One region of the Rummeliibacillus sp. G93 genome, then DNA from elsewhere that is predicted to be linked to it. Evidence: a T-box and tRNA genes for the amino acid it is inferred to sense, from the RefSeq annotation. Region 1 holds a T-box; the other regions hold tRNA genes.
The links. The T-box of region 1 lies ahead of M2M59_RS10335 (valine--tRNA ligase). A T-box ahead of a tRNA ligase gene usually reads a tRNA of that ligase, here a tRNA-Val.

Region 1 (10,794 bases):
GGAAAGGTGCAATCATTACAGACGTAGATGGCAATGATTATATCGACTACGTATTGTCATGGGGTCCTCTTATCTTAGGTCATACACATCCTGATGTGGTAGCTGCGATTCAACGTGTAGCTGAATCAGGTACAAGCTTTGGTGCTTCTACTGTGATTGAAAATGAATTGGCTAAAGAAGTAATCAAACGTGTACCATCTATTGAAATGATTCGTATGGTTTCTTCGGGTACAGAAGCGACAATGAGTGCTATACGTGTAGCGCGTGGTTATACAGGTCGCGACAAGATTTTGAAATTTGAAGGCTCTTATCATGGCCATGGCGACTCATTACTTATTAAAGCAGGCTCAGGTGTGGCAACACTTGGTTTGCCGGATAGCCCTGGGGTGCCGTTAAGTATTGCTCAAAATACGATAACAGTTCCTTACAATGATTTAGAGTCTGTAAAACAGGTCTTTGAGATGTATGGAGAAGATATCGCAGCGATTATTGTTGAACCTGTAGCGGGAAATATGGGCTGTGTGCCACCGCTTCCAGGCTTTTTAGAAGGATTGCGAGATATCTCTACAAAAGCAGGTTCACTATTAATTTTTGATGAAGTTATGACAGGTTTCCGTGTTGGATTCAACAGTGCTCAAGGATATCTTGGGGTTACACCAGATTTGACTTGTCTTGGGAAAGTAATTGGTGGTGGTCTGCCGGTTGGAGCTTTCGGTGGTTCTCGTGAAATCATGGAACACATTGCACCAGCAGGACCAATTTATCAAGCAGGAACATTATCAGGCAATCCGCTTGCTATGACAGCTGGCCTTGAAACGTTGAATCATTTAACGCCAGAGTCGTATGACTACTTCAAAAAGTTAGGTGACCAATTAGAAGCAGGCTTCCGTGAGGCAGCTGAAACATACAATATCCCGCACACAGTAAATCGTGCAGGGTCTATGATTGGTTACTTCCTAACAAATGAAAATGTTATTGATTTTGAAACTGCTAAAACATCTGATCTGCAATTATTTGCAGAGTACTATACGCTAATGACAGAAGAAGGGATTTTCTTACCGCCATCCCAATTTGAGGGTGTTTTCCTTTCAACGGCGCATACGGAAGAACATATTGCACAAACAGTGAAAGCCTTCCAAAAAGTATTTAAACAATTAGCACGTTAAGACATTCAGCAGAGCGTATATGCTCTGCTGTTTTTTTATTTCTTAATTCTATTTTAATATATTAATTAGATAACTAGCTGGTTCTATAAACTCATTAGTATACATATAGATAAAGATAGAGGAGGGAATGTAAATATGAAAAAGATTACCTGGGAAATAAATGAATCATTCGTTTTTCCTGAAATATATGGTAAACCAACTAGCTTAAACAAAGTGAAAATTACACCCCGTTGGGAACAGCAAGAGGATGAATTATCCGTATCACTTACTGGTATTTATCACATTGCCGCTAATGTGGAATTCGATGACACTCAAGAGGTAATGCAGCAATTAGAAAACGAGAGTACGCTTGTAGATGAAGTGGATGTTGAAGGTAATGAAGGCTATTTTGAGTATGCTATTCCTCTAAATGTAAGCTTGCCAAATGATAAGATTGACCAATCAACCGTTGTCCTAAACACAAAAAATCTTCAAACAAAAGTGTCCGATAATGGAATTTGCGTGATTAGTTGTCAGGTAGATTGCGAATATAAAAATGTTGAAGAAAAAGAAGTGGTTGAAACCCCAAGAGTGGAAGCACAGTCAGAAGTAGTTCAAAATGAAGAGGTCCAATTAGCGGAGACGGAAAAAGTTGTACAACTTACAACGAATGAATCGCCAATGGACCTTCTAGAAAAGCCAATTGTAGTAGATCAAGATGAATCTATCTTAAGTCAAATACTGTGGGATTTAGAGGAACATTATTCGGTTGAGGAAATACCATTAAATAATGTCAGAATGTAGTAAGTACCAAAGACCTATAAAGAGCAGTAGGATGATAATATCCCAGGTTGTCGGAAAAATAATGATTCGTACGAATTGAAAGCATGTGAATGGGATAATAATCCCTTTACAATAGAAACGTGTTTTCCGCAACCAAGGCGGCAGCAAGTATGGATTATATCGTCTTCTCATGTAGAAGCTCCTTTCTATTTTAATGAAAAACCCATTCCTAGTATTTTATGTAGCTAGGGATGGGTTTTTGTAGGTCATTTAGAGAAAAGTAGCTTTGCGAAAAAACTTGAAAAATTAGGGACTATTCGCTACAATGTATACAGCTATATATATATGCTTTGAAGGGGAGGAGTAGAACGCTCCTACTTGTTAGAGAGGGAACGGTTGGTGAAAGTTCCTCAAGTAGACGTTTGAATGTAGCCCTGGAGCAGTTTTTGTGAACATTGAAGTAGCAAAAACCGGTGAAGAGCCGTTATACAATGAAGAGTCAGTTTTTTTATGCTGAAATTAAGGTGGTACCGCGAATATTCCTTCGCCCTTTTATAGGGTGAAGGATTTTTTTGTATAACGAGCATTTAAGGAGGAGATCTAATGGAAGAACAAAACACATCCATGTCGACTAAATATGAACCACAGACGATTGAAAAAGGCCGCTATGAATGGTGGTTGAAAGGCGATTATTTTAAAGCGCAGCCTGACAGCGAGAAAAAACCTTACTCAATTGTTATTCCGCCCCCAAACGTAACAGGGAAATTGCATCTAGGCCATGCATGGGATACAACATTGCAAGATATTTTAATTCGTATGAAACGTATGCAAGGGTATGATGCGCTTTGGCTACCTGGAATGGACCATGCAGGTATCGCTACACAAGCAAAGGTGGAAGCGAAGCTAAGAGAACAAAATATCTCTCGCTATGATTTAGGACGTGAAAAATTCCTTGAAAAAACATGGGAATGGAAAGAAGAATATGCTGGCACAATTCGTGAACAATGGTCAAAACTAGGTTTATCTCTAGACTATTCACGCGAACGTTTTACATTGGATGAAGGTCTTTCAGAAGCAGTAAAAGAAGTATTCGTTAAATTATATGAAAAAGATTTAATCTACCGTGGTGAACGAATCATAAACTGGGATCCACAAGCAAAAACAGCATTGTCAGATATCGAAGTAATTTACAAGGATGTTCAAGGTGCTTTCTATCATATGGAATACCCACTAGCAGATGGCTCAGGTAAACTTGAGATTGCGACAACACGTCCTGAAACTATGCTAGGTGACTCTGGTATTGCTGTTAATCCGAACGATGAACGTTATGCACACTTAGTTGGCAAAACAGCTATTCTTCCGATTGTCGGCCGTGAACTTCCGATTGTAGCAGATGATTATGTTGATATGGAATTCGGTACAGGCGTTGTTAAAATGACGCCAGCACATGATCCGAATGATTTCGAAGTCGGCAACCGTCACAATTTAGAACGCATTAAAGTAATGAATGAAGATGGTACGATGAATGAATTGGCTGGCAAATACCAAGGTATGGACCGCTTCCAATGCCGCAAGCAGCTCGTGAAAGACTTACAAGAGCAAGGCGTCCTTATCAAGATTGTTGACCATATGCATTCTGTTGGCCATTCTGAACGTACAGGAGTAGTAGTAGAGCCTTATCTTTCAAAACAATGGTTTGTAAAAATGGCACCTCTTGCAAAAGAAGCGCTAGAATTACAGGAAAAAGAAAACGAAAAAGTAAACTTTGTACCAAATCGTTTTGAAAACACCTACACACGCTGGATGGAAAATGTCCACGATTGGTGTATTTCACGCCAACTATGGTGGGGCCATCAAATTCCGGCTTGGTACCACAAAGAAACAGGCGAAGTGTACGTAGGTAAAACTGCTCCTGCAGATGAAGAAAATTGGACGCGTGATGAGGATGTCCTTGATACATGGTTCTCATCTGCTTTATGGCCTTTCTCCACAATGGGCTGGCCAGATGTAAATAGTGAAGATTTTAAACGCTATTATCCAACAAGCGCATTAGTTACAGGCTATGACATCATCTTCTTCTGGGTATCACGCATGATCTTCCAAGGGCTTGAGTTTACAGGTGAGCGTCCATTCAAAGACGTTTTAATCCATGGTTTAGTACGCGATGGGGAAGGACGTAAAATGTCCAAATCACTAGGTAACGGGGTTGATCCAATGGATGTAATCAGTCAATATGGTGCTGACTCACTTCGTTATTTCCTAGCAACAGGATCATCACCTGGCCAAGATCTTCGTTATACAACTGAAAAAGTTGAAGCTGTTTGGAACTTCTCCAATAAAATTTGGAATGCCTCACGTTTTGCTTTGATGAACATGGATGGCATGACATATGAAGAGATCGACCTAACTGGTGAAAAATCAGTTGCGGATAAATGGATTTTGACACGATTAAATGAAACCATCGAAGAAGTAACAAGACTTGCTGATAAATACGAATTCGGTGAAGTTGGCCGCCATTTACACAGCTTTATCTGGGATGATTTCTGTGACTGGTATATTGAGATGGCTAAATTACCGCTTTATGGTGAAGATGAAGCCGCGAAGAAAATGACACGTTCAGTTCTAGCTTATGTTCTCGACAATACAATGCGTTTGCTTCATCCTTTCATGCCTTTCATCACCGAAGAAATTTGGCAAAATCTACCGCATGAAGGCGAGTCTATTACTGTTGCTTCTTGGCCTGCAGTAAAGGATGATCTTCACTTTGCTAAACAATCTCAGGATATGAAATTGTTGATGGACATTATTCGTGCTGTTCGTAACATCAGAGCAGAAGTGAATACACCAATGAGCAAAAAAGTACCGATGTATATTTCTGCAAAAGATGCCCAAACACTGGCTGTCCTAGAAGAAAACAAAGCATATATTGAAAAGTTCTGTAATCCAGAAACACTTTCACTAGGTGAAAATCTACAAGTCGACATGAAAACCATGTCAGCTGTCGTGTCAGGCGCTGAAATTTTCTTACCGCTTGAAGGTCTAATCGATGTGAAAGCAGAAATCGAACGACTTACAAACGAATTGAAAAAATGGGAACAAGAAGTCAAACGTGTTCAAGGTAAACTAAACAATGAACGCTTTGTATCCAAAGCCCCAGAAGATGTAGTTGCTGCAGAGCGTGAAAAAGAAGCAGACTACCTAGAGAAATTTAATACAGTAGAAAAACGTATTGCTGAATTAAAGAATATGTAAAGAAAAAGCCGCCCTTTTGGATAGGGGCGGCTTTTTTTGTGAATAGAAAGTATTGCAGCTCAAAAATTTTTATATACTGGCAACCAAATAATTCAACAAAATCTCTGCTAAATCATCGTTAAATAATTTATAAAAAGATCTTGCGCCGACAGGATCCTCGATTTCATTTAACATCCAATCACCGTTCGGAAGAAGTAAGAAGTCAATGCCGATATAGTCACTTTGCAGAGCTTTTTGCAGAAGCAAAATTTGTTGCGTTTGAGTCTCTGATAAAGAATATTTTTCAATTGATCCGCCACGTGTGTAATTCGAACGGAAATCATCATTGCCAACGCGTTTGACGCAGCCAATGATTTGATCACCAACAATCCATGCTCGAAGGTCTGTGGCATATGTTTCGATATAAGGTTGTAATAGTGTTGGTCTATCATGCCATTTCTTTTCATAATGCGAAAGTTGTTCAGCGTTCTGGCATAGTGCAACTTCATCGCCGCCATGCCCATCTACTGTTTTGATGACAACAGGGAAGTCCCGCACTTCGTCTAATATTGGAACAGTAGGAATACCGAGGGAATTAGCAAACTCTATTGTTTTTCTTTTATTATTTGCCAGGTCATTCACAAATGGTTTATTTACAATTCTAATTCCTGCTGATTGTATCTTAGATGCAATAGATGCTGAGCGTGTGCGGTTCCATACAAATAGAGGATTATCCAAGCGAGCTAGAAAACTGTCGATATCTAAATCATCCACAAAGATTAACTTTAAATCCAGATCTTTTCTCTTAGCAGCTTCTATCATTTCTTCAATAAAAAATCTATTATTGAAGGCATCCTGCTCCTCATATAAGATATATGCTTTCATATGATCACCCAATTATCTTCAAAATATATTGAATAAATGGCACACCGACATTGATGCCAGTCACTTCATATAAGTTGCGAATATGCGCTGCAGCGTTCACTTCACATACGAGTGGCACTTCGTTGGGTCCAAATAGAAGGTCAACACCTGCAAATTCGGCGCCAACTGCTTTTGCCGCACGGAGCGCAATATCTTTTTGCTCCTTTGTTAATGCAATTTTTTCTGCAACGCCACCGTTTGTGATATTCGCCCTGAAATCTGTTTCCGAATGGCGATACATAGCAGCTGCTACCTCATCGCCGATTATATTGACGCGAATATCTCTGCCACGGCTAGAGGAAATAAACTCTTGAAAGACAAAATCAACGCCTCTCAATTCATCTACTTTTTCATAGAAGTCCTTTTCGGTTGAAATAAGATACACTTTCATGCCGAATGAGCCGTGGCCTTCTTTTATAATCATAGGTAAGCCCAACGTTTTAAGAACATTTTCAAAATAACCGCTATCTCTTATGGTGAATTTAGGATACACCTTTGGTGCAATGATAGTTGTTGGCATTGGTATTCCTTTACTAGCAAGCTGTATGTATTGTTTTGCTTTGTTATCGCATGTTTCAATTACTTCTGGGTCATTGAATATAGGAATTCCTTTATTTTTTAGGTAAGTGGCTAATAAAATATCTTTATCTAAGAAAATCACAAAGTCAGGCTTTTTCTCTAGTTCCTCGTCAAGCTTCATCATAATCTCATAGTTTTTAAAAATCATGGGTCTCACATCAAGAGCTTCCGCCGCTTCCGCCATCAACCTTGCTTGATCTAAAAACTTATCATTTATTAAGCTACCATTATATATAATCCAGCATGTTTTCATCATCAAAACCCTCTCACACAAGTGCTATAATATATTTTAAAGTGTAGCATGAAAAATGTAGAATACATAGAATGGAGTTTTTACCTTGATACCTAAATTAGACTATTATAAGGAACGTTTCCATATATCGAGCGATTCAGAAATCAAACCGGGATTAACTGCAATTCAAGAAGCACTAGAGTTAGTAGGACACCCGGAAAAAAACTTGCCGATTATCCATTTAGCAGGCACTAACGGCAAGGGGTCTACGCTTACAATGATTGAGCGAATAGCTCAAAGCCATGACTTAAAAACAGCCTCTTTCATGTCACCATGCATGAAGGACGTACATGACCAAATCAAATTAAACGGGGAGCCAATTGCGCCTGATGAATTAGCTGCCATTTTTAGTATCATGAGAGATGCAGATTTAGACGGAAAATGTACTGATTTTGAATTACTAACAGTTGCAGCTTTTCTAGCATTCCAGCGTTTTCAAGCGGATATTGTGTTAATTGAATGCGGAATGGGTGGACGTTATGACAGCACAAATGTTGTGATGCCCATCGTTTCAGTTGTGCCTAGCATTGCGTTAGAGCATACAAACTTTTTAGGTGATACACTAGCCAGTATCGCGGGCCATAAGGCAGGCATTATAAAACAAGGTAGACCGATAATTACAGGCGATCTGCCAGAAGATGCAATGGCAGTTTTTATAGAAGAAGCCAAGCAATGTGAAGCACCGCTTTTTGTATATGGAAAAGATTTCTCTGTTGAGGGAGAAGAGAAATCAGAAACCTATATCGCACCAAATTTTCGAATTAATAATCTAGACCGTAGCTTGCCAGGAATGCACCAGCGTAGCAATATGGCGCTAGCAATCACAGCATTCCTCCAAGTTGCACAGCATCTACATATACAAGTTCACCCAGAGGCTATTCAAAATGGGATTAGCCATGCGGAACTTGCAGGCCGCTTTGAGAAAATTTCCAGCAAATTATACATTGATGGAGCTCATAATCCCGCAAGTGCAAGAACACTAGTAGATACCGTTAAAGAACAGTTCAGAGGTCAAAAGATACACTTTATTGTAGGTATGTTGAGAGACAAGGATGTAAAAGGTGTTTTGCGTATTTTAGAAGAAGTAGGGAATGGTTTTACATTTGTTGATGTAGATAATGAGCGTGCGATGCCTGCTGAAAACTTATATAACTTATCTAGTAGTCATGTTAAAGAGGTCTCAAAGAAAAATATTCGTCATATAATAGAGGAAAAAAATGATGAAATAGTCATTATAACCGGCTCTTTATATTTGCTTGCAAGTTGGCGAGAGGAACTATTAAATGGGTAAAAATGTCTATTTTTGATAATTGAAACTATTTTAACTTGTGGTATAATTTACATTATCTATTTGCTGAATGGGAGGAAAGCAGGAGTGAAAAAGTCGTTTGCATTTCAACTTGTGGTCTTCATGATATGGATCGTTTGCATACCTCTCAGCATCTATACGGTATATCAATATTATCCGCCGAATGAAGCTACTAATTGGCCATTGTTAGCAGGTTTTACGGCATTAAGCCTTTTAACCTCGGCGTTTCCAGCATTCATTAATGGAACTCCCTTTTTCTTAACACAATGGGTAAGTCTCGCTTTGTTTTTGCGTTTTGGATTATTTATTGAAATAGTAGTTTTTCAGATTTCATTAGTTCCTTTACTATATAATTTGAAATTAAATCGCAATATGTTATATCGGATTCCATGGAATTCTATTATGTTTTTCCTTGTATCACTTCTCAGCGGATTAGCCTTTTTGTGGCTTGGTGGAGATATACATTCCATGAACACAGTGGACATTGTAGGATATGGTTTGCTCTATATTGTTGTAAACATCACAGCAAATCATGCTCTTATCAAAATCAGTGGGATACTATTAGGACAACGGATAAGATTCTTTACAATTGATGATACTTGGGATTATCTTATTTGTGCGTTTGCACTTCCGATGGGTCTTAGTCTTTATCTGCTTGGTCAGTATGTAGGTGTACTTTCAATAATCCTTCTTGGTATTCCATTTTATATGGCCACGCGACTATTGCAGCTTTATACCACTACGAGTAAAGTTAATAAAGAACTTTCAGAAGCGGCTCATTTTGGCCACCAATTAGCAGATCAACTGGATTCGGAAGAAACGCTAGACTTATTTATTGAACGCGTACCGAAAATGGTTTCTATAGATGGACTTTATTTGATTGATCGCCGACAGCAGACGGGTACATTATCTGTACTACGAGCTTATGAAAATGGAAAACAAATCTTAAAGAATGCAACACATAAAGAATTAAGCCATAGTTTGTTATCTGAAACGATAGAAAGTGCAGATAAAACTGTATTTTGTAAACGTGAAGAATGGTTGCCATATAGTGGTTCCTTTTTACTTCCGAATACGCAAAGTGCTCTGGTTTTGCCGTTTTGTCGAAATCATCAATTGGAAGGTGTACTACTGCTAACATCACGTAAGAAGAATAATTTCCAAGACTATCAGGTGAAAATGCTTGAATTAATTAGCTCCTACTTTATTGTTTCATTAGAAAAGGCTCGGTATGTAGAAAAAGCAAAACATAGCAGTGAAAGATGTGGTTTGACAGGGTTATATAATTATCGTTATTTTGAAGATTATCTAAATTCCAAGATGAATGAATTGAAGGAACACACCATTTCCAACCTGTCTCTTATTATGCTCGATATCGACTATTTCAAAGGTATAAACGATCGATATGGTCATGAGAGCGGTAACGAAATACTTCGTGGTTTAGCCGCAGTCTTGAAACGAGAAGTCGGGGAAAAGGGTACACTTGCACGCTATGGCGGCGAGGAATTCGTCATCCTCTTGCCAAACTATACAAAACAACAAGCATTGCTACTAGCTGAAAAGCTACGCGAGCGAATTGAAATGCAACCGTTTGAAATCGTGCCGGACCTGCTTGAAAACGTCAAGCACCTGATTGTCCACATCACCGCAAGCATCGGCGTATCTTCAGCTTATGAAGATACCGACAATGCTACAAACCTACTCCGCAACGCTGATCATGCAATGTATAAGGGAGCGAAGGAGCAGGGGAGGAATAAGGTGGCGGGGTTTTAGATATAAACAAGTAAAAGGTTTCTTTTAATGAACTGCACCTCTATTGTTAGATCCGTTTAACAATGGGGGTGTAGTTTTTTAAAGAAGAAATTAATAAATGAACAAAAAGAAATAGATAGTAACCTTGGTATATGTTCTTAGAATGATTGAAAGATGAAAAACAATGACTCACTCAAACAGGAAATGCATTACGGGGGAGAATTAATCTCTTAATAAGCGAAAAAAAGAAAATTAAGAAGTACATTAATTACTATAATATTTAATAATGATAGAATTAACAAAAACTGGCCAGCATGAGTAAAATAACTTGCCAGCCAATTAACTGTATAAATAAAACTTTAACATGAAGGGATTACTATTTTTAATACCAAACTCATTTTTAATAGTCATTCGTTAAAGGATATTGTTTTGTTTATTTTCTTTTAAAGTTATTTTTCTGTTAATGAACCTAGGAGGGTAGTTAATTCTTTAGGTTCATTATAGGATACTGATGTATCTTCAATCTCATAATTAGGATCATATATAAGTGTAGTATTACCACTAGCTTCAAATATCTTAGAAATAATAACTCCTCTTATATCAGTATTTCCAGATGTTCGGAAAGTTGCATTCGGTGCTAAAAAAAGTTTAGTATCAAGGGTTGAATTACCACTTATAGATACATCATTTCCACCTGTATAAATATTCCCTTGTATACCATTATTCCCAGAAATATTTATGTTGGAGTTTTTACTATAGAGCGAGCTATATATAGTTGA
Region 2 (10,794 bases), 980 kb from region 1:
GCATACGAACCGTGTACAAGTGTTAACGTATGGCGGAATGCTTCTTCTGTTGCCATGCCGTCCTCTACAAATTTCTCAACCAATTGGACAAGCACTTCTGTATCTGTATCAGATTTTAACTGAACTCCGTTTAGGTATTCATCTTGCAAGTGATGATAGTTTTCTAATACACCATTATGCACTAATGTAAAACGGCCTGACGCACTTTGGTGAGGATGAGCGTTCAGCTGATTTGGCACACCATGTGTTGCCCAGCGTGTATGACCAATGCCCACAGTAGCGGCTGCTCTTTCATCGACAATACTGCGTAAATCAGCGATACGGCCTTTTTCTTTAAATACTGCAACTCCATCTTCTGTGCATAGGCCAATCCCTGCAGAATCATAACCTCTATATTCTAGTTTTTCTAATCCTTTTAATAGAATTTCTTTCGCATCAAGTAAACCATTATATCCAACAATACCACACATAACTATATTTCCTCCGAACTTTGCCAAATTAGCCGCGTGTAAATAAGCTTCCCCTATTACAGGCGAAGTCATTCATATGCAGCTGCTAATTTGCCTTCTTGCTTCCCTGTCTACTCAATCACTTGAGTCCTTTAAAAGCAAGATAACGATCGGGCATTGCGATCGGGAGGCATCCGCCGAAAACTTCGATACTCCTCCACCTCGTCTACTGAAGATTCACGATTTCTTCAGTACTGGCGCTATAACTGTTTTTCCGATTTTTGCTTGCACACAATCCTCCTTAGCATGCGCTGATCTTAACTTAAAAAGAATCAGCATGTTCATCATACTTGAAAAGCCTTTTTTTAGTCAATTATAAAATGCAAGTTTGATGATATAACTATCATATGTCACTATTACCCTTTAGTTGCTTACTATAAACGTAATGGAAAAAGCTAATCGAAAGAAGGCTCTTTCGATTAGCTTCTATTGTATCAGTCTAGGCTATTTTAATAAATTGACAATCTCACGGTTGAATGCAGGAATATCATCAGGTGTACGACTTGTTACCAGTTGATTTTCGCATACCACCACTTCTTTATCTTGGAAATTGACACCGGCATTTTCCATATCGACTTGAATAGATTTATAGCCAGTTGCGTGACGACCATCTAGTGTTTTGGCAGTGATTAATAATTGCGGTCCGTGGCAAATCGCAAATACTGGTTTTTTTGCATCCATGAAAGCTTTTGCGAAATTCACGAAACGTTCGTCTGCACGCAATTGGTCAGGTGAAAAACCACCAGGAATCAATAATGCGTCAAAGTCGTCTACTTTTACATCATCGATTGATTTGTCGACTTGAATTTTAGTGCCATGTTTTCCTTCAACTTCGCCTCCTGCTGTTTTTTCAACTGTTACGACTTCATGACCTGCATCACGAAGGGCTTTAACAGGTTCTGTGTATTCTACATCTTCTACTAGGTTTGTTACTACTGTTGCTACTTTAGCCAATGATAACATCTCCTTTTCATAGATAGGGCCGTTATTGGCCTCTACTTGTACTTTTCCACAATCGCCAAATTTTAAACAAAAAAAGGAACTCTTATATGAGTTCCTTTTTTGCTTTATTATTCTTTTAATCCCATTTCCTCGCTGACAACAGCAGCAATTTGGGTGCAGTATGCTTCACATTTTTCACTTGTCGGTGCTTCCACCATGACACGCACTAATGGCTCTGTACCAGATGGGCGTACTAAGACACGACCTTCGCCGTTCATTTCTTGTTCAACTTCAGCAATAGTTGCTGCTACTTTAGCATTATCTGTCACAGCATGCTTATCTGTTACACGTACATTGATCAACTTTTGAGGATAAATAGTCATTTCTGCTGCTAATTCAGACAGCTTTTTGCCTGTGACTTTCATGGTATTGACAAGCTGTAAACCAGTAAGCATGCCATCACCTGTTGTATTGTAGTCTAAGAATACAATATGGCCAGATTGCTCCCCACCGACATTGTAATTTCCTTCGCGCATTGCTTCTACAACATAGCGGTCTCCCACTTTAGTTTGAACACTATGCATACCGTGTTCTTCTAATCCTTTATAAAAGCCCATATTACTCATCACTGTAGATACAACTGTTTCATGCTTCAGTTTTCCCTCTTCATGCATATGTTTGGCACAGATATACATGATTTGGTCGCCGTCAACGATATTTCCATTTTCGTCTACAGCAATCAATCGGTCTCCGTCACCATCGAAGGCAAGACCGATATCTGCCCCTTTATCTACAACCAACTGTGCTAGTTTCTCAGGATGTGTAGAACCTACTCCATCATTAATATTTAAGCCGTTTGGTGATGACCCCATTGTAGAAAGGTCAGCTTCCAAGTCAGCAAACAGATGAGTTGCAAGTGAAGATGTCGCACCATGCGCGCAGTCTAACACAATATGAATATTTGTAAATTCTTCATATACAGTTTGTTTTAAATACTGGATGTACTTTTGACCGCCCTCGAAGTAGTCGCTGACAGTGCCAAGTGCTCCACCAGTTGGACGTGGCAAATCATCATGTTCTTGGTCAAGTAACGCTTCGATCTCTGCTTCTTCCGCATCAGATAGCTTAAAGCCGTCGGGACCAAAGAATTTAATGCCGTTATCCTCTACCGGATTGTGAGATGCAGAAATCATAACGCCTGCTTGCGCACTCATCGCACGAGTTAAATAAGCGACTCCTGGTGTGCTAATGACGCCTAAACGCATTACTTCTGCTCCTACTGATAAGAGACCAGCTACAAGTGCACCTTCTAACATTTCCCCGGAAATACGCGTATCTCGTCCAATTAGAACTTTAGGGCGTTCTCTTGTTTCCTTTGTCAAAACATAGCCGCCGAAGCGCCCTAATTTAAATGCTAATTCTGGTGTTAGTTCACTATTGGCGACTCCGCGTACGCCATCTGTACCGAAATATTTACCCATTGTGTATTCTCTCCTTCAAAACTCTAAATGCAATTTTATGAACTAGAAGAAACCCCTGCTTTTATGGAGTTTCACTTTTATGAAATTTGGCTAATTTTTAGTTTCATTGTATTTGGATTTGCCTTCCATGTAGTTCCTTTTGGGCTTTCACCCATAATCTCCAGATTGTTTATACCCTCTTTTACATCTTTTGCATCCACATATAACCGAATATCTGATTTGGCTATATTGGCAAGTCGTTGCTTTTCACCAGTCACAAGAACAGATACAAAATGGTTGGCATTGCCTTCTATTTCATACTGGTCAGTGTCTAAATTTTCTATGCTAACGGCTATATCGTTTAACGTAACAGTAGAGGTAGAAACGGGTGCTTCTGTTACTTTTGTTTCTTCATTGTCTGCATTTTTGTCTTCTTTTTCTTTCTCTTGATTTTGATCTGAACCAGAAGATGAAGATGTGTCATCTACTATTACATGTACACGTAATTGATTGAATGATAACTTTGTCACACCATTGGGCTTATCCAAGTTTACGGATATATCGCCGGATTTTTTAAGTTTAGTAACATCAACATCGACAGGAAGAGATTGAATCTTCTCCAAGTCATTTTTAGAACCGAATAATGTAATCATCGTTTCTTCTGCTTTAATCGATTTTACTTTCTTACCCTTTGGCGATCCTTTTATATTAAGTGATAGAGGAACTTCTTTGCTGTATTCACCAATATCAACTTTAACTGATACTGTAGCCGGACTGATCGAGACATCTAATTTATTCATATCGCGATCCAATACTTTAACAGGTGCCTCTTTTGTGAAAGACTCATTAATGTTACCGTCACTAGATAACATGGCTTTAATATAGGCGATGTTATCAATAACACTTTTGGCACCAGTGACAGTCACTTCACTTGGATTCGCCGTCATCGTTTTAATGAAATAATTCGGCGATAGTCTGCTTTCATTAAAGTCAGGGTCAATTTTGAATGTCTTTGTTACCTTTTCCTCTATTGATACATTGATGGTAGACGGCTCAATTTGTACATTCAGCTTATCTGAGAAGCCTTTGGATTTAAATTTAACCTTGTGCTCTCCAATTGTCTCTTTGCTGAGATCTAAATAAACATGATAGTTCCTAATAGCTTTTGTACGGATGACAAATGCTAAAGGACCTTCAATCGAAACGTCTACCGTCTTTGGTATGTCTGAAACAATTAAATTTTCACTATCGTAAAGAACTTCTACTGGCACATCCTTAATTACTTCCGTTTGATGATCAGATGTAGGTGTTGTATTGTTGTCTGTGCTCGTCTCTGATTTAACGGTAAAAAATATCAAAAGTGATAACAGGAGCGCCATAATACGAAGAAACCATGGACTCTCAAAAAGTTTATCCATTATTTCTTACCCCCCCATAAGCCCCATTTAGAAGCACCTACTGAATTAGTAGCTCCTCCGAACCAAGCATTTCTCAGGCGGACCTCAAACTCTTCAATTGATAAGTCACGGTGCAAGTCCCCGTTGATCGTCAAACTGATAGCTCCTGTTTCCTCAGAGACGACCACAGTAATTGCATCTGTCACTTCACTAATGCCTATCGCAGCACGATGACGCGTTCCCAATTCCTTCGAAATAAAAGGACTTTCAGAAAGCGGTAGATAACAAGCAGCGGCTGCAACTTTATTTTTTTGTACAATAACTGCTCCATCATGAAGCGGTGTATTCGGGATAAAGATATTTATGATTAATTCTGAAGAAATCTCAGAATACATCGGTATCCCTGTCTCGATATACTCATTCAGACCTGTTTCTCTCTCAATGGAGATAAGGGCGCCAATTCTTCGTTTAGCCATATAGCTTACTGATTTGGACATAGCAGTAACTAGCCGAGTTTGTTCTTCTTCCTCCTGCATATTACTTCTAGCAAACAACTTGCCTCGCCCCAATTGCTCGAGTGCTCGACGCAATTCAGGTTGGAAGATAATAATAATGGCTAAAAATCCAAATTCAATTACCTGTTTTGTCATCCAGCCGAGTGTAGTCAATCCAAAATAAACTGTAATAATCCGAATGATAATTATGACGAATATGCCTTTTAAAAGCTGAACGGCCTTTGTACCCCGGATTAATATAAGAATATTATAGATAACCAACCAGACCAACAGAATGTCGATGACGTTTAAAACCATTCTTACCCATTGATTGTTTGTAAACTGTGTAAATTCATTAATAAAAGACATGTGGATCCCCCACTTTTCTAGCGAGTACGTTTATATCAAGTATAGCATAACTGCTCTATTTTCTGCCCGGATGAAGTGGCCTTACAAGCAATGACATTCTTTTAGCCCCATTGCCATTTGGGCCTTTACGAACAGTATTCAGGTTATTAAAGTTTAATGTAAGTCTCTTGTAGCTTCATAATACGGGATAAAACAGAAAAGCCTACTGTGATAGCAGACTTAATCATTAGTTTATTCATTATTATCTATAATAGACCATGCTTTTTTAGCACTGTTTTTTATCTTATACCATAGCCACTCAAACATTTCATCGATTTCCTCGATTTGCCCTGTCACGTTGGCAGAGGACGCCATATACTTTCCGTTGATCACGGTTATATCACCATCAACTGCACCCTTCACAAGAATATCTCCATTTTTGACAAGAAGATCGCCTTTTATCGTTTCACCTTCAGGCACAATGACCGTTTGCCCCTCAACCTGCAAGTTTGGCTGTTTTGTATATGAAAACTGTTGATCATTTTTATAGCCCGACAGAAAGGATGCGCTCATAAAAATGCAAAATAAAGCGGCAGCAATAGCAATTGGATGTCTGCGGATAAAACGTTGAAATCCGTATTTCATTTTTCTCCTAGGTAGCCGCTGCATAACCTGATTTACAAAACGGGGAGGAGTGGCGATAGCGATGGCGCCTTTCACAAATGCGATTGTATCTTCCAACTCTTGCATATGCTTTCGGCAATCTGAGCAATTGTACAAATGTTTTTGAAGCTCTTGCTCATGCTCACTGGCAATATCCCCATCTAGATATTCATGCATATATTGCACAATCTCTTTAGGGCATGTATTCATTGTGAAACCCCTCCTACAAATTACTTAGTTGCTTTCTTAAAGCTTCACGTCCGCGATGTATACGTGTTTTAACCGTTCCAAGCGGTATATTCAAAATTTCACTAATCTCTTGCAACGGCAGTTCTTCGATATATTTTAAGATAATCACTGTCCGATATTTTTCGGATAAACAGCTGATTTCGTATTGAATGCGCTCCTGCAATTCCATTCCTTCTACTTCTTCTTCCGGCAATCGATCCGGTGAAGAAATCTGAGAATACATATCAAGCCCGTCAGTACCTGCTACCTCTGCATCTAAATAATAGTCAGGTTTCTTTTTTCTTATACGGTCTATACATAAGTTTGTAGCAATCCGGAAAAGCCAGGTTGAGAATTTCCGATTGAGATCAAACGTATGTAAATTAGTATAGGCCCGTATAAAAGCTTCTTGCGCAATATCTTCTGCTTCATGCTGATTATTAAGCATACGATAACATATTTGGTAGACCTTCTGTTGATAGAGGCTTACAATTTCGGAATACGCATGCTGGTCACCTTTCAGCACTTGCTTTATTCTTTTGTTCGTGATCGAGTCCATGTGAATTCCCCTCCGCCATGCGGCTACATACTATACGTATCGCAGTATTGTTTGGTTTCATTTTTTCATCATTAAATTTTATCAGCTAACGTGTTTCCATCATAAAACTTATAGGACATGTGATGATTAGATAATAAACCTACAGTCCAAAAACTCTTGAAATTAGCAAATAGTTTCATAGGGTCTCTTATCATTCCACCTAGATAAAAAAAATGATGTTTAGTAATCTTCTTTGATTGTTACATCACTTTATTATAACAAGAATCAGGAAGGAAATATCCAACATTTTTAATTTATGTTTTCCATTTTGTAAATTAAAATAAAAAAAAAATGGGCAGTCGCCCATTTTTATACTAGCTTTTCACCAAATAAAGAACCCATTAATGCTACCGCTACTTCAGCTGTTTGATTCTTTTCATCTAAAATAGGGTTTACTTCAACAAATTCTGCAGACGTAATAAGATTTGATTCATGCAACATTTCCATTGCTAAATGGCTTTCTCGATATGTAATACCGCCTGGAACTGGAGTCCCTACACCTGGTGTATAGATTGGATCAATACCGTCTAAATCAAGTGATAAATGAACACCATCTACATTTCTGTCCTTTAAGTAGTTGATTGCATCTTGCATAATATATGTCATGCCTAAACGATCAATTTCATGCATTGAATACACTTTAATGCCTTTTTCCCGGATAAGTTCTTTTTCGCCTTCATCCACTGAGCGTGCCCCAATGATAATGATGTTTTCTGGTTTCACTTTAGGTGCATAGTTTCTAATGTTTACTAAACTATCATGTCCCAAACCCATGCTTATAGCAAGTGGCATACCATGAATGTTACCTGATGGTGATGTATCGCTTGTATTCATATCTGCATGCGCATCATACCAAATAACACCTAAATTGCTATAGTGATCTGAGAGACCTGCTAAAGTACCAATGGCAATGCTGTGATCTCCGCCCAATACTAATGGGAAGTGTTCTTCTTTAACCATTTCATTCACTTTATTAGCTAGCTCTGTATTTGCTTTCAATACAGCTGATAAATTGCGTAGTTTTGTGTTTGGCTCTTCTTTTGCAGGTTCAATGACGATATTCCCCAAATCCTCTACCGTATGTCCAATCGTTTCTAAACGTTCATGCACGCCTGCGTAACGGATGGCGCTCGGCCCCATGTCTACACCCCTGCGTTGTTGACCTAAGTCCATTGGTACCCCAATCATTGTGATGTTTAATGATGTATTCATTATTAAATACCCCCTTTGTATTCTGCTAATATTGTAACCGCTTTTATAGGGATGGCTCAACGTCACATTTTTTTGTATGTTTATTCAAAAAGAAAACTGGAATACTAGAATCTATACTTATTTAGAAACAACAAAAAACCTTCTTCTAATAAAAGAAGAAGGTTTTATATAAGAAATGAGTCATGTAGGATTCGAACCTACGACCCTCTGATTAAAAGTCAGATGCTCTACCAACTGAGCTAATGACTCAAAATGGCTGGGGTACCTGGATTCGAACCAGGGCATGACGGAATCAAAATCCGTTGCCTTACCGCTTGGCTATACCCCAATAGATGGTGGAGGGGGGCAGATTCGAACTGCCGAACCCGAAGGAGCGGATTTACAGTCCGCCGCGTTTAGCCACTTCGCTACCCCTCCGACAAATGGTGGAGGATGACGGGATCGAACCGCCGACCCTCTGCTTGTAAGGCAGATGCTCTCCCAGCTGAGCTAATCCTCCACAATATTAGTTATATAAGATGGTGACCCCTACGGGATTCGAACCCGTGTTACCGCCGTGAAAGGGCGGTGTCTTAACCGCTTGACCAAGGGGCCATCCGCTTTATGTATATCTCTTTAACAAGACAAGAATTATTTTACCATACTAATTTATAAAAAGCAACAGTTTTAACCTAAAAAGTTTAACCTTTATAAATAAGCTTCCAACCGGGCTTGAACCGGTGACCTCTTCCTTACCATGGAAGCACTCTACCTACTGAGCTATGGAAGCATATATTAGATTATAACAACGCATTAATCCTAATGGCAAAGACATTTTTAATTGTAAATTGGATACAATCTTTTGTCAACAATATAATGAAAAACTATTTGATTACTTTAACTAAATAAATTATTTTTATATAGGATGAAGTCTATTACCTTCATTTAAACAATAAGTGATGATTAGAAAACTATCTCAAGGCTATTTATACGGCAACAAGCCTTCACATTTTATGTAATAAAAAAGACACTACTGATTGAATCAGCAGTGTCTTAATATGCCTAGCAACGTCCTACTCTCACAGGGGGAAGCCCCCAACTACCATCGGCGCTAAAGAGCTTAACTTCCGTGTTCGGCATGGGAACGGGTGTGACCTCTTTGCCATCATTACTAGACTTACGGCTTCCAATACACATCGCACTACTGCTCGTGTCTTGAAATCCTTCTTATTGAAAGAAAGTTGTTCTTTCAAAACTGGATAAACGTGAATTGAAGGTTCTTAAGAAATTTGGTTAAGTCCTCGATCGATTAGTATTCGTCAGCTCCATGTGTCGCCACACTTCCACCTCGAACCTATCTACCTCATCGTCTTTGAGGGATCTTACTTACTTGCGTAATGGGAAATCTCATCTTGAGGGGGGCTTCATGCTTAGATGCTTTCAGCACTTATCCCGTCCACACATAGCTACCCAGCGATGCTCTTGGCAGAACAACTGGTACACCAGCGGTGTGTCCATCCCGGTCCTCTCGTACTAAGGACAGCTCCTCTCAAATTTCCTACGCCCACGACGGATAGGGACCGAACTGTCTCACGACGTTCTGAACCCAGCTCGCGTACCGCTTTAATGGGCGAACAGCCCAACCCTTGGGACCGACTACAGCCCCAGGATGCGATGAGCCGACATCGAGGTGCCAAACCTCCCCGTCGATGTGGACTCTTGGGGGAGATAAGCCTGTTATCCCCGGGGTAGCTTTTATCCGTTGAGCGATGGCCCTTCCATGCGGAACCACCGGATCACTAAGCCCGTCTTTCGACCCTGCTCGACTTGTAGGTCTCGCAGTCAAGCTCCCTTGTGCCTTTACACTCTACGAATGATTTCCAACCATTCTGAGGGAACCTTTGGGCGCCTCCGTTACTCTTTAGGAGGCGACCGCCCCAGTCAAACTGTCCGCCTGACACTGTCTCCTACCCCGATCAGGGGTACGGGTTAGAATTTCAATACAGCTGGGGTAGTATCCCAAGGACGCCTCCACCGAAGCTGGCGCTCCGGTTTCAATGGCTCCTACCTATCCTGTACAAGCTGTACCAAAATTCAATATCAGGCTACAGTAAAGCTCCACGGGGTCTTTCCGTCCTGTCGCGGGTAACCTGCATCTTCACAGGTACTATAATTTCACCGAGTCTCTCGTTGAGACAGTGCCCAGATCGTTACGCCTTTCGTGCGGGTCGGAACTTACCCGACAAGGAATTTCGCTACCTTAGGACCGTTATAGTTACGGCCGCCGTTTACTGGGGCTTCGGTTCTCACCTTCGCTTGCGCTAAGCAATCCCCTTAACCTTCCAGCACCGGGCAGGCGTCAGCCCCTATACGTCACCTTACGGTTTTGCAGAGACCTGTGTTTTTGCTAAACAGTCGCCTGGGCCTATTCACTGCGGCTCTCTCGGGCTTGCACCCTACTAGAGCACCCCTTCTCCCGAAGTTACGGGGTCATTTTGCCGAGTTCCTTAACGAGAGTTCTCTCGCTCACCTTAGGATTCTCTCCTCGACTACCTGTGTCGGTTTGCGGTACGGGCACCTCCTGCCTCGCTAGAGGCTTTTCTTGGCAGTGTGAAATCAGGAACTTCGCTCTAAAGAGCTCGCCATCACAGCTCAACGTTATAGAGAGCGGATTTGCCTACTCTCACGCCTTACTGCTTGGACGCACATAACCAACAGTGCGCTTACCCTATCCTACTGCGTCCCCCCATTACTCAAATGGCAGGGAGGTGGTACAGGAATATCAACCTGTTATCCATCGCCTACGCCTGTCGGCCTCGGCTTAGGTCCCGACTAACCCTGAGAGGACGAGCCTTCCTCAGGAAACCTTAGTCATTCGGTGGATGGGATTCTCACCCATCTTTCGCTACTCATACCGGCATTCTCACTTCTAAGCGCTCCACCAGTCCTTCCGGTCTGACTTCA
Region 3 (10,794 bases), 1.3 Mb from region 1:
ATGCGTCCGTCTCCGGCAGCCCTGAGTTTTTGCCAGGTGACGTCACTTCTTTTGCATGAGGTGCGAATGAAGTAAAAAGAGCGGCCACAATCACCCACGCCAACAGAATAGTAAACCATCTTTTTTTATCTTTTAAAACATGCATATTTTTATTCTCTCTCCTTTTTGGTTTCTACCATAAAGGTAGAGAGAATAAATAACCCGAAGCTAATTAAAAGGACAGTACCACCGATTATATATATAAGCAAAGCAACCGTACTGTTTATATTAAAAGGTTTTAATGTATTCAACCACATTCCAATTGTCAGTCCAATTGAACCAATCATTGCTGTCCACCCGTGAATTGCGACTAGCGCTTTCTTTTTCAGCGTAAATACACTATAAAATATTCCCCACGCAAACACAGACAACCAGCCTACAACAAGTATATGAGCGTGGATTGGTTTAAATTGATAGCTCATAGAGCCAGCCATATGTGAACCTAGGATAGCACCGATTAAACCGAATATAGCGGCAACCCGTATAAGCCGCATGCCCCATTTTCTTTCCATTCCAATAACCTCCAACTTTTTTGTTTCCTTTACTATAAAGGAGGTAAATGAACGTGATATGAACTCCATATTACAAATGGGGAAGAAATATCTTAAAGGCTGTCCCTTTAGCTAATTTGCTCTCTATTTCAATCTGACCGCTATGAAGATGTACTATCTTTTCAACAATTGATAACCCTAACCCTGTTCCATCCTTTCCGCGAGATTCATTCCCGCGATAAAAACGGTCAAATGCTTTCTTTATTGTTTGAGTATCCATTCCAATACCTGTATCTTTTATCATAATGGTGATTCCTTTTTCAGAAGAAACCAATGAAATATCAATTTCTCCACTGGGCTGATTGTATTTAATCGCATTTGTCAGCAAGTTTTCCCATACATTTTCAAGCAGACTTTCATCTCCTCTATAAGAAACCGGTTCTAACGCCATAGACAAGTTAATCTGTCTTTCATCAAGCAACCATCTGTATTTCTGAATCACTCGCTTCAATTGCTGATCGAGTAAATAATTTTCGCGCTTAGCCCTTTGGCTTGTTTGATCTAAAGAAGTAAGTAATAGTAACTGCTTTGTTAAATTCGATAAACGATGTGTTTCTGATTGAATTATTTCAAGATATTTCTGCTGGTCTTCGGGAGATAGGCTCTTATTCTCTAATAATCCCGCATAACCTTGAATATTCAGCAATGGTGATTGAAAATCATGTGAAACATTGCTGATAAACTCTCTCCTCATCTGATTATTTTCTTCTAAGCGCTGCATCATAGTATTGAAACTTGCCGCAAGCTGACCAATTTCGTCTCGCCGTTCAATTGATAAAGGAGTATCAAATCGTTCGTCCGCAATACGGCCTGTAGCAAAAGTCAATTCAGTAATAGGCTTAATGAGTAACTTCGCAAAAAATAGCATAGCGATTAAGCTGATGATAACCATAAACAAAAACCAGCCCCCCATAATCGTATGTACTTCACTAAATAGCAATTTAATGTCTGGCCGTAAAAACAGCGCATACGCTTTGCCTTGATAATGGAACGGAACACCTACCGTATTTGATAATTCGTTCGCAAAGAAGCCAGTGACAAAGGTTTCTTGCGGAAGATTCCGCATGCCGTGATACACTTCTCCATTTAAGACTTGATCGACTTGTTTGTGCGATAAATTTTTCAATCGATATTTACCACCAAAAAAATACTCCTTATAGTCTTCATCCACTAAATAGATTTGATAGCCTACGTTCCCCATTGTTTGAAGGTATTGCTTTAACTTAAAGGAAGTAGATTCGCTAATAGGTTTCACAATAGACTTCGCAATCGTAACATTCTTAGCATCATTTTTAGGCTTAGTGACTTGGTGATAATATGTGTTCGTAAGTAAAAAGGCAATTAATGAACTGGCAATCATAGTAAGTATAGTGACGAGCAAGAATTTGCTGTATAAAGACTTCATTCTTTAATCACCTCTAGCTTATAGCCAATCCCCCGCACCGTCTTAATATGCACATCTGGTGCAATATTGGCCAATCGTTCCCGTATGCGCTTAATATGCGTATTTAACGTTTGTTCATCTCCTTCATAATCAAACCCCCATACTTTCTCCATAATCTCTGAGCGCTGAAAGACTTGATTTTGCCGAGAACCTAGTAACGCAAGTACTTCAAATTCCTTTAATGGCAATAGGAGCGTGGTATGGTTTGCTGTTACCTCATAACTCTTTCGGTTAATCGTTAACGAACCTACTTGATTGATGGAATTATTAGGCTTATCATAACGGCGCAATATAGCCGCAATCCGAAATAATAATTCTCTTGGTTCGAAAGGCTTTACCAAGTAATCATCAGAGCCCGCATTAAAGCCATGTTCTTTATCATTCAATTCTCCCCTTGCTGTAAGCAAAAGAACAGGGATATCCCATTGTTCTCTTATGATTCTGGTCAGTTCGTAACCGTCCATTTGAGGCATCATGACATCAGCTACAACTAGATCTGGCGTCTCTTTTTCTAATATAGCAAGCGCTTGTACACCATCGCTCGCTTTTAAAGTTGTATAGTGGGCCTGTGCTAAATGAATGCTTACAAGATCTAAAATAAATGGATCATCATCTACAACTAATATTTTTACCAACTTCGCGTGCTCCATTTCATCATTTTTCTTTCATTATAGCTAATTATCGAGAGATGTACCCCGTTGATTCATTTATTGTCCTAAGTATGGGTATTTCTCTATTTTATTCAAATACAAAAAAACACAACTGATTAATCAGCTGTGTTTAGATTGCCTAGCAACGTCCTACTCTCACAGGGGGAAGCCCCCAACTACCATCGGCGCTAAAGAGCTTAACTTCCGTGTTCGGCATGGGAACGGGTGTGGCCTCTTTGCCATCATTACTAGACTATTTGAAAGAAAATTGTTCTTTCAAAACTGGATAAACATGAATTGAAGGTTCTTAAGAAATTTGGTTAAGTCCTCGATCGATTAGTATTCGTCAGCTCCATGTGTCGCCACACTTCCACCTCGAACCTATCTACCTCATCGTCTTTGAGGGATCTTACTTACTTGCGTAATGGGAAATCTCATCTTGAGGGGGGCTTCATGCTTAGATGCTTTCAGCACTTATCCCGTCCACACATAGCTACCCAGCGATGCTCTTGGCAGAACAACTGGTACACCAGCGGTGTGTCCATCCCGGTCCTCTCGTACTAAGGACAGCTCCTCTCAAATTTCCTACGCCCACGACGGATAGGGACCGAACTGTCTCACGACGTTCTGAACCCAGCTCGCGTACCGCTTTAATGGGCGAACAGCCCAACCCTTGGGACCGACTACAGCCCCAGGATGCGATGAGCCGACATCGAGGTGCCAAACCTCCCCGTCGATGTGGACTCTTGGGGGAGATAAGCCTGTTATCCCCGGGGTAGCTTTTATCCGTTGAGCGATGGCCCTTCCATGCGGAACCACCGGATCACTAAGCCCGTCTTTCGACCCTGCTCGACTTGTAGGTCTCGCAGTCAAGCTCCCTTGTGCCTTTACACTCTACGAATGATTTCCAACCATTCTGAGGGAACCTTTGGGCGCCTCCGTTACTCTTTAGGAGGCGACCGCCCCAGTCAAACTGTCCGCCTGACACTGTCTCCTACCCCGATCAGGGGTACGGGTTAGAATTTCAATACAGCTGGGGTAGTATCCCAAGGACGCCTCCACCGAAGCTGGCGCTCCGGTTTCAATGGCTCCTACCTATCCTGTACAAGCTGTACCAAAATTCAATATCAGGCTACAGTAAAGCTCCACGGGGTCTTTCCGTCCTGTCGCGGGTAACCTGCATCTTCACAGGTACTATAATTTCACCGAGTCTCTCGTTGAGACAGTGCCCAGATCGTTACGCCTTTCGTGCGGGTCGGAACTTACCCGACAAGGAATTTCGCTACCTTAGGACCGTTATAGTTACGGCCGCCGTTTACTGGGGCTTCGGTTCTCACCTTCGCTTGCGCTAAGCAATCCCCTTAACCTTCCAGCACCGGGCAGGCGTCAGCCCCTATACGTCACCTTACGGTTTTGCAGAGACCTGTGTTTTTGCTAAACAGTCGCCTGGGCCTATTCACTGCGGCTCTCTCGGGCTTGCACCCTACTAGAGCACCCCTTCTCCCGAAGTTACGGGGTCATTTTGCCGAGTTCCTTAACGAGAGTTCTCTCGCTCACCTTAGGATTCTCTCCTCGACTACCTGTGTCGGTTTGCGGTACGGGCACCTCCTGCCTCGCTAGAGGCTTTTCTTGGCAGTGTGAAATCAGGAACTTCGCTCTAAAGAGCTCGCCATCACAGCTCAACGTTATAGAGAGCGGATTTGCCTACTCTCACGCCTTACTGCTTGGACGCACATAACCAACAGTGCGCTTACCCTATCCTACTGCGTCCCCCCATTACTCAAATGGCAGGGAGGTGGTACAGGAATATCAACCTGTTATCCATCGCCTACGCCTGTCGGCCTCGGCTTAGGTCCCGACTAACCCTGAGAGGACGAGCCTTCCTCAGGAAACCTTAGTCATTCGGTGGATGGGATTCTCACCCATCTTTCGCTACTCATACCGGCATTCTCACTTCTAAGCGCTCCACCAGTCCTTCCGGTCTGACTTCACAGCACTTGGAACGCTCTCCTACCACAGACATCGTAGATGTCTATCCACAGCTTCGGTGAATTGTTTAGCCCCGATACATTTTCGGCGCAGCGTCACTCGACCAGTGAGCTATTACGCACTCTTTAAATGGTGGCTGCTTCTGAGCCAACATCCTGGTTGTCTAAGCAACGTCACATCCTTTTCCACTTAACAATTACTTTGGGACCTTAGCTGGTGGTCTGGGCTGTTTCCCTTTTGACTACGGATCTTATCACTCGCAGTCTGACTCCCGTGTATAAATCACTGGCATTCGGAGTTTGTCTGAATTCGGTAATCCGGGATGGACCCCTAGTCCAAACAGTGCTCTACCTCCAGGATTCTTCATCACGAGGCTAGCCCTAAAGCTATTTCGGAGAGAACCAGCTATCTCCAGGTTCGATTGGAATTTCTCCGCTACCCACACCTCATCCCCGCACTTTTCAACGTGCGTGGGTTCGGGCCTCCAGTAAGTGTTACCTTACCTTCACCCTGGACATGGGTAGATCACCTGGTTTCGGGTCTACGACCACATACTTATTCGCCCTATTCAGACTCGCTTTCGCTGCGGCTCCGTCTCTTCAACTTAACCTTGCATGTAATCGTAACTCGCCGGTTCATTCTACAAAAGGCACGCTATCACCCATTAACGGGCTCTAACTACTTGTAGGCACATGGTTTCAGGATCTCTTTCACTCCCCTTCCGGGGTGCTTTTCACCTTTCCCTCACGGTACTGGTTCACTATCGGTCACTAGAGAGTATTTAGCCTTGGGAGATGGTCCTCCCAGATTCCGACGGAATTTCACGTGTTCCGCCGTACTCAGGATCCACTCAAGAGAGAATGCACTTTTGACTACAGGACTGTTACCTGCTATGGTGGGTCTTTCCAAACCGCTTCGCCTAACGCATTCCTTTGTAACTCCGTATAGAGTGTCCTACAACCCCAAGAGGCAAGCCTCTTGGTTTGGGCTCTTCCCATTTCGCTCGCCGCTACTAAGGGAATCGAATTTTCTTTCTCTTCCTTCAGGTACTTAGATGTTTCAGTTCCCTGAGTCTGCCATCAAGACGCTATGAATTCACGTCAAGATTCTACCCCATTACGGATAGAGGGTTTCCCCATTCGGAAATCTCCGGATCAAAGCTTACTTACAGCTCCCCGAAGCATATCGGTGTTAGTGCCGTCCTTCATCGGCTTCTAGTGCCAAGGCATCCGCCATGCGCCCTTAATAACTTAACCGTTGGCTTATAAAAGCCTTTAAGTTATTAAGCCTAAAAAATTTAAAACTTAATAAATGTGTTACTTAAGAATTTCTTCAATGTCGTTTTATCCAGTTTTCAAAGAACAAGATTTTGAGAGTATGAACCCTCAAAACTGAACAGCAAGATGTTAATCCTACAGACGAAGTCTGTATTCCGTTAAATTCCTTAGAAAGGAGGTGATCCAGCCGCACCTTCCGATACGGCTACCTTGTTACGACTTCACCCCAATCATCTATCCCACCTTCGGCGGCTGGCCCCAAAAGGTTACCTCACCGACTTCGGGTGTTACAAACTCTCGTGGTGTGACGGGCGGTGTGTACAAGGCCCGGGAACGTATTCACCGCGGCATGCTGATCCGCGATTACTAGCGATTCCGGCTTCATGTAGGCGAGTTGCAGCCTACAATCCGAACTGAGAACGGTTTTATGAGATTAGCTTGCTCTCGCGAGTTTGCGACTCTTTGTACCGTCCATTGTAGCACGTGTGTAGCCCAGGTCATAAGGGGCATGATGATTTGACGTCATCCCCACCTTCCTCCGGTTTGTCACCGGCAGTCACCTTAGAGTGCCCAACTAAATGATGGCAACTAAGATCAAGGGTTGCGCTCGTTGCGGGACTTAACCCAACATCTCACGACACGAGCTGACGACAACCATGCACCACCTGTCACCAATGTCCCCGAAGGGAAAACTCTATCTCTAGAGCGGTCACTGGGATGTCAAGACCTGGTAAGGTTCTTCGCGTTGCTTCGAATTAAACCACATGCTCCACCGCTTGTGCGGGCCCCCGTCAATTCCTTTGAGTTTCAACCTTGCGGTCGTACTCCCCAGGCGGAGTGCTTAATGCGTTAGCTGCAGCACTAAGGGGCGGAAACCCCCTAACACTTAGCACTCATCGTTTACGGCGTGGACTACCAGGGTATCTAATCCTGTTTGCTCCCCACGCTTTCGCGCCTCAGTGTCAGTTACAGACCAGACAGTCGCCTTCGCCACTGGTGTTCCTCCAAATCTCTACGCATTTCACCGCTACACTTGGAATTCCACTATCCTCTTCTGCACTCAAGTTCCCCAGTTTCCAATGACCGCTCGCGGTTGAGCCGCGAGATTTCACATCAGACTTAAGAAACCACCTGCGCGCGCTTTACGCCCAATAAATCCGGACAACGCTTGCCACCTACGTATTACCGCGGCTGCTGGCACGTAGTTAGCCGTGGCTTTCTAATAAGGTACCGTCAAGGTACGTTCATTTCCTAACGTACTTGTTCTTCCCTTACAACAGAGTTTTACGATCCGAAAACCTTCATCACTCACGCGGCGTTGCTCCATCAGACTTTCGTCCATTGTGGAAGATTCCCTACTGCTGCCTCCCGTAGGAGTTTGGGCCGTGTCTCAGTCCCAATGTGGCCGATCACCCTCTCAGGTCGGCTATGCATCGTCGCCTTGGTAGGCCGTTACCCCACCAACTAGCTAATGCACCGCGGGCCCATCCTGCAGTGGCGCGAAAGCGCCTTTCAACATTTCACCATGAAGTAAAATGGATTATCCGGTATTAGCTCCGGTTTCCCGAAGTTATCCCAGTCTGCAGGGCAGGTTGCCCACGTGTTACTCACCCGTCCGCCGCTAAATCAGAGGAGCAAGCTCCTCGTCATTCGCTCGACTTGCATGTATTAGGCACGCCGCCAGCGTTCGTCCTGAGCCAGGATCAAACTCTCCATAAAAGTGTTTGATTGCTCAAAATTTCACTAGCGCATCATCTTTACGATGATGTCTTTAAAACTAACAGTTGTTAGTAAGTTTAAATGATTAACATCTTGCTTGTTCAGTTTTCAAGGTTCATGTTGGTGGAGCCTAGCGGGATCGAACCGCTGACCTCCTGCGTGCAAGGCAGGCGCTCTCCCAGCTGAGCTAAGGCCCCAATGTATATATAGTATAAATGGTCGGGAAGACAGGATTCGAACCTGCGACCCCTTGGTCCCAAACCAAGTGCTCTACCAAGCTGAGCTACTTCCCGAAATGGTGCGCCCAGCAGAAGTCGAATCCACAACCTTCTGATCCGTAGTCAGACGCTCTATCCAATTGAGCTATGGGCGCATTTATAGTAAATAATATGTTGTTGTATAAGAATGGTGCCGAGGACCGGAATCGAACCGGTACGGTAGTCACCTACCGCAGGATTTTAAGTCCTGTGCGTCTGCCAGTTCCGCCACCCCGGCATATTTGGAGCGGAAGACGGGGTTCGAACCCGCGACCCCCACCTTGGCAAGGTGATGTTCTACCACTGAACTACTTCCGCATATGCTGTGTTAATCTGGCAATATTTAATTTAAAATGGTGCGGGTGAAGGGAGTCGAACCCCCACGCCTTGCGGCGCTAGATCCTAAGTCTAGTGCGTCTGCCAATTCCGCCACACCCGCGTGATTAAAATGGTGAGTCATGTAGGATTCGAACCTACGACCCTCTGATTAAAAGTCAGATGCTCTACCAACTGAGCTAATGACTCATTTTAAGTGGTGCCGGCGAAAGGAGTCGAACCCTCGACCTACTGATTACAAGTCAGTTGCTCTACCAACTGAGCTACACCGGCGAATAAATATGGTGGAGGATGACGGGATCGAACCGCCGACCCTCTGCTTGTAAGGCAGATGCTCTCCCAGCTGAGCTAATCCTCCATATTACAGCCTAGCAACGTCCTACTCTCACAGGGGGAAGCCCCCAACTACCATCGGCGCTAAAGAGCTTAACTTCCGTGTTCGGCATGGGAACGGGTGTGACCTCTTTGCCATCATTACTAGACCTATTATTTATTTAAGGACAAGAATTATTATACCATGTTTTCTAGAAAAGTCAACAACTTTTTTAAAAAACTATTTCTTGTTCTTTCAAAACTGGATAAACGTGAATTGAAGGTTCTTAAGAAATTTGGTTAAGTCCTCGATCGATTAGTATTCGTCAGCTCCATGTGTCGCCACACTTCCACCTCGAACCTATCTACCTCATCGTCTTTGAGGGATCTTACTTACTTGCGTAATGGGAAATCTCATCTTGAGGGGGGCTTCATGCTTAGATGCTTTCAGCACTTATCCCGTCCACACATAGCTACCCAGCGATGCTCTTGGCAGAACAACTGGTACACCAGCGGTGTGTCCATCCCGGTCCTCTCGTACTAAGGACAGCTCCTCTCAAATTTCCTACGCCCACGACGGATAGGGACCGAACTGTCTCACGACGTTCTGAACCCAGCTCGCGTACCGCTTTAATGGGCGAACAGCCCAACCCTTGGGACCGACTACAGCCCCAGGATGCGATGAGCCGACATCGAGGTGCCAAACCTCCCCGTCGATGTGGACTCTTGGGGGAGATAAGCCTGTTATCCCCGGGGTAGCTTTTATCCGTTGAGCGATGGCCCTTCCATGCGGAACCACCGGATCACTAAGCCCGTCTTTCGACCCTGCTCGACTTGTAGGTCTCGCAGTCAAGCTCCCTTGTGCCTTTACACTCTACGAATGATTTCCAACCATTCTGAGGGAACCTTTGGGCGCCTCCGTTACTCTTTAGGAGGCGACCGCCCCAGTCAAACTGTCCGCCTGACACTGTCTCCTACCCCGATCAGGGGTACGGGTTAGAATTTCAATACAGCTGGGGTAGTATCCCAAGGACGCCTCCACCGAAGCTGGCGCTCCGGTTTCAATGGCTCCTACCTATCCTGTACAAGCTGTACCAAAATTCAATATCAGGCTACAGTAAAGCTCCACGGGGTCTTTCCGTCCTGTCGCGGGTAACCTGCATCTTCACAGGTACTATAATTTCACCGAGTCTCTCGTTGAGACAGTGCCCAGATCGTTACGCCTTTCGTGCGGGTCGGAACTTACCCGACAAGGAATTTCGCTACCTTAGGACCGTTATAGTTACGGCCGCCGTTTACTGGGGCTTCGGTTCTCACCTTCGCTTGCGCTAAGCAATCCCCTTAACCTTCCAGCACCGGGCAGGCGTCAGCCCCTATACGTCACCTTACGGTTTTGCAGAGACCTGTGTTTTTGCTAAACAGTCGCCTGGGCCTATTCACTGCGGCTCTCTCGGGCTTGCACCCTACTAGAGCACCCCTTCTCCCGAAGTTACGGGGTCATTTTGCCGAGTTCCTTAACGAGAGTTCTCTCGCTCACCTTAGGATTCTCTCCTCGACTACCTGTGTCGGTTTGCGGTACGGGCACCTCCTGCCTCGCTAGAGGCTTTTCTTGGCAGTGTGAAATCAGGAACTTCGCTCTAAAGAGCTCGCCATCACAGCTCAACGTTATAGAGAGCGGATTTGCCTACTCTCACGCCTTACTGCTTGGACGCACATAACCAACAGTGCGCTTACCCTATCCTACTGCGTCCCCCCATTACTCAAATGGCAGGGAGGTGGTACAGGAATATCAACCTGTTATCCATCGCCTACGCCTGTCGGCCTCGGCTTAGGTCCCGACTAACCCTGAGAGGACGAGCCTTCCTCAGGAAACCTTAGTCATTCGGTGGATGGGATTCTCACCCATCTTTCGCTACTCATACCGGCATTCTCACTTCTAAGCGCTCCACCAGTCCTTCCGGTCTGACTTCACAGCACTTAGAACGCTCTCCTACCACAGACATCGTAGATGTCTATCCACAGCTTCGGTGAATTGTTTAGCCCCGATACATTTTCGGCGCAGCGTCACTCGACCAGTGAGCTATTACGCACTCTTTAAATGGTGGCTGCTTCTGAGCCAACATCCTGGTTGTCTAAGCAACGTCACATCCTTTTCCACTTAACAATTACTTTGGGACCTTAGCTGGTGGTCTGGGCTGTTTCCCTTTTGACTACGGATCT

Region 2: it encodes a tRNA-Val, which carries the amino acid that the T-box ahead of M2M59_RS10335 (valine--tRNA ligase) is inferred to sense. The anticodon was not compared.
Region 3: it encodes a tRNA-Val, which carries the amino acid that the T-box ahead of M2M59_RS10335 (valine--tRNA ligase) is inferred to sense. The anticodon was not compared.

Annotation. Positions count from the first base shown of each region.
Region 1 is NZ_CP097314.1:2,059,509-2,070,302, reverse strand. Features, by position in the region: gene hemL (glutamate-1-semialdehyde 2,1-aminomutase) at 1-1,166, shown strand, start outside; gene M2M59_RS10345 (hypothetical protein) at 1,302-1,949, shown strand; T-box leader at 2,270-2,483, shown strand; gene M2M59_RS10335 (valine--tRNA ligase) at 2,532-5,180, shown strand; gene M2M59_RS10330 (ATP-grasp domain-containing protein) at 5,250-6,044, opposite strand; gene M2M59_RS10325 (ATP-grasp domain-containing protein) at 6,049-6,915, opposite strand; gene M2M59_RS10320 (bifunctional folylpolyglutamate synthase/dihydrofolate synthase) at 7,001-8,245, shown strand; gene M2M59_RS10315 (sensor domain-containing diguanylate cyclase) at 8,330-10,036, shown strand; gene M2M59_RS10310 (pilus assembly PilX N-terminal domain-containing protein) at 10,465-10,794, opposite strand, start outside.
Region 2 is NZ_CP097314.1:3,040,181-3,050,974, forward strand. Features, by position in the region: gene glmS (glutamine--fructose-6-phosphate transaminase (isomerizing)) at 1-470, opposite strand, end outside; gene M2M59_RS15370 (type 1 glutamine amidotransferase domain-containing protein) at 954-1,472, opposite strand; gene glmM (phosphoglucosamine mutase) at 1,580-2,932, opposite strand; gene M2M59_RS15380 (CdaR family protein) at 3,010-4,329, opposite strand; gene cdaA (diadenylate cyclase CdaA) at 4,329-5,171, opposite strand; gene M2M59_RS15390 (zf-HC2 domain-containing protein) at 5,403-6,023, opposite strand; gene sigW (RNA polymerase sigma factor SigW) at 6,037-6,600, opposite strand; gene rocF (arginase) at 6,949-7,851, opposite strand; tRNA gene M2M59_RS15405 (tRNA-Lys) at 8,028-8,100, opposite strand; tRNA gene M2M59_RS15410 (tRNA-Gln) at 8,105-8,179, opposite strand; tRNA gene M2M59_RS15415 (tRNA-Tyr) at 8,185-8,268, opposite strand; tRNA gene M2M59_RS15420 (tRNA-Val) at 8,275-8,350, opposite strand; tRNA gene M2M59_RS15425 (tRNA-Glu) at 8,371-8,445, opposite strand; tRNA gene M2M59_RS15430 (tRNA-Thr) at 8,548-8,620, opposite strand; rRNA gene rrf (5S ribosomal RNA) at 8,891-9,006, opposite strand; rRNA gene M2M59_RS15440 (23S ribosomal RNA) at 9,120-10,794, opposite strand, start outside.
Region 3 is NZ_CP097314.1:84,163-94,956, reverse strand. Features, by position in the region: gene M2M59_RS00495 (MMPL family transporter) at 1-145, opposite strand, end outside; gene M2M59_RS00490 (hypothetical protein) at 150-551, opposite strand; gene M2M59_RS00485 (sensor histidine kinase) at 622-1,995, opposite strand; gene M2M59_RS00480 (response regulator transcription factor) at 1,992-2,669, opposite strand; rRNA gene rrf (5S ribosomal RNA) at 2,822-2,937, opposite strand; rRNA gene M2M59_RS00470 (23S ribosomal RNA) at 3,001-5,929, opposite strand; rRNA gene M2M59_RS00465 (16S ribosomal RNA) at 6,122-7,669, opposite strand; tRNA gene M2M59_RS00460 (tRNA-Ala) at 7,791-7,866, opposite strand; tRNA gene M2M59_RS00455 (tRNA-Pro) at 7,886-7,962, opposite strand; tRNA gene M2M59_RS00450 (tRNA-Arg) at 7,966-8,042, opposite strand; tRNA gene M2M59_RS00445 (tRNA-Leu) at 8,076-8,164, opposite strand; tRNA gene M2M59_RS00440 (tRNA-Gly) at 8,170-8,244, opposite strand; tRNA gene M2M59_RS00435 (tRNA-Leu) at 8,281-8,365, opposite strand; tRNA gene M2M59_RS00430 (tRNA-Lys) at 8,376-8,451, opposite strand; tRNA gene M2M59_RS00425 (tRNA-Thr) at 8,460-8,535, opposite strand; tRNA gene M2M59_RS00420 (tRNA-Val) at 8,545-8,620, opposite strand; rRNA gene rrf (5S ribosomal RNA) at 8,629-8,744, opposite strand; rRNA gene M2M59_RS00410 (23S ribosomal RNA) at 8,871-10,794, opposite strand, start outside.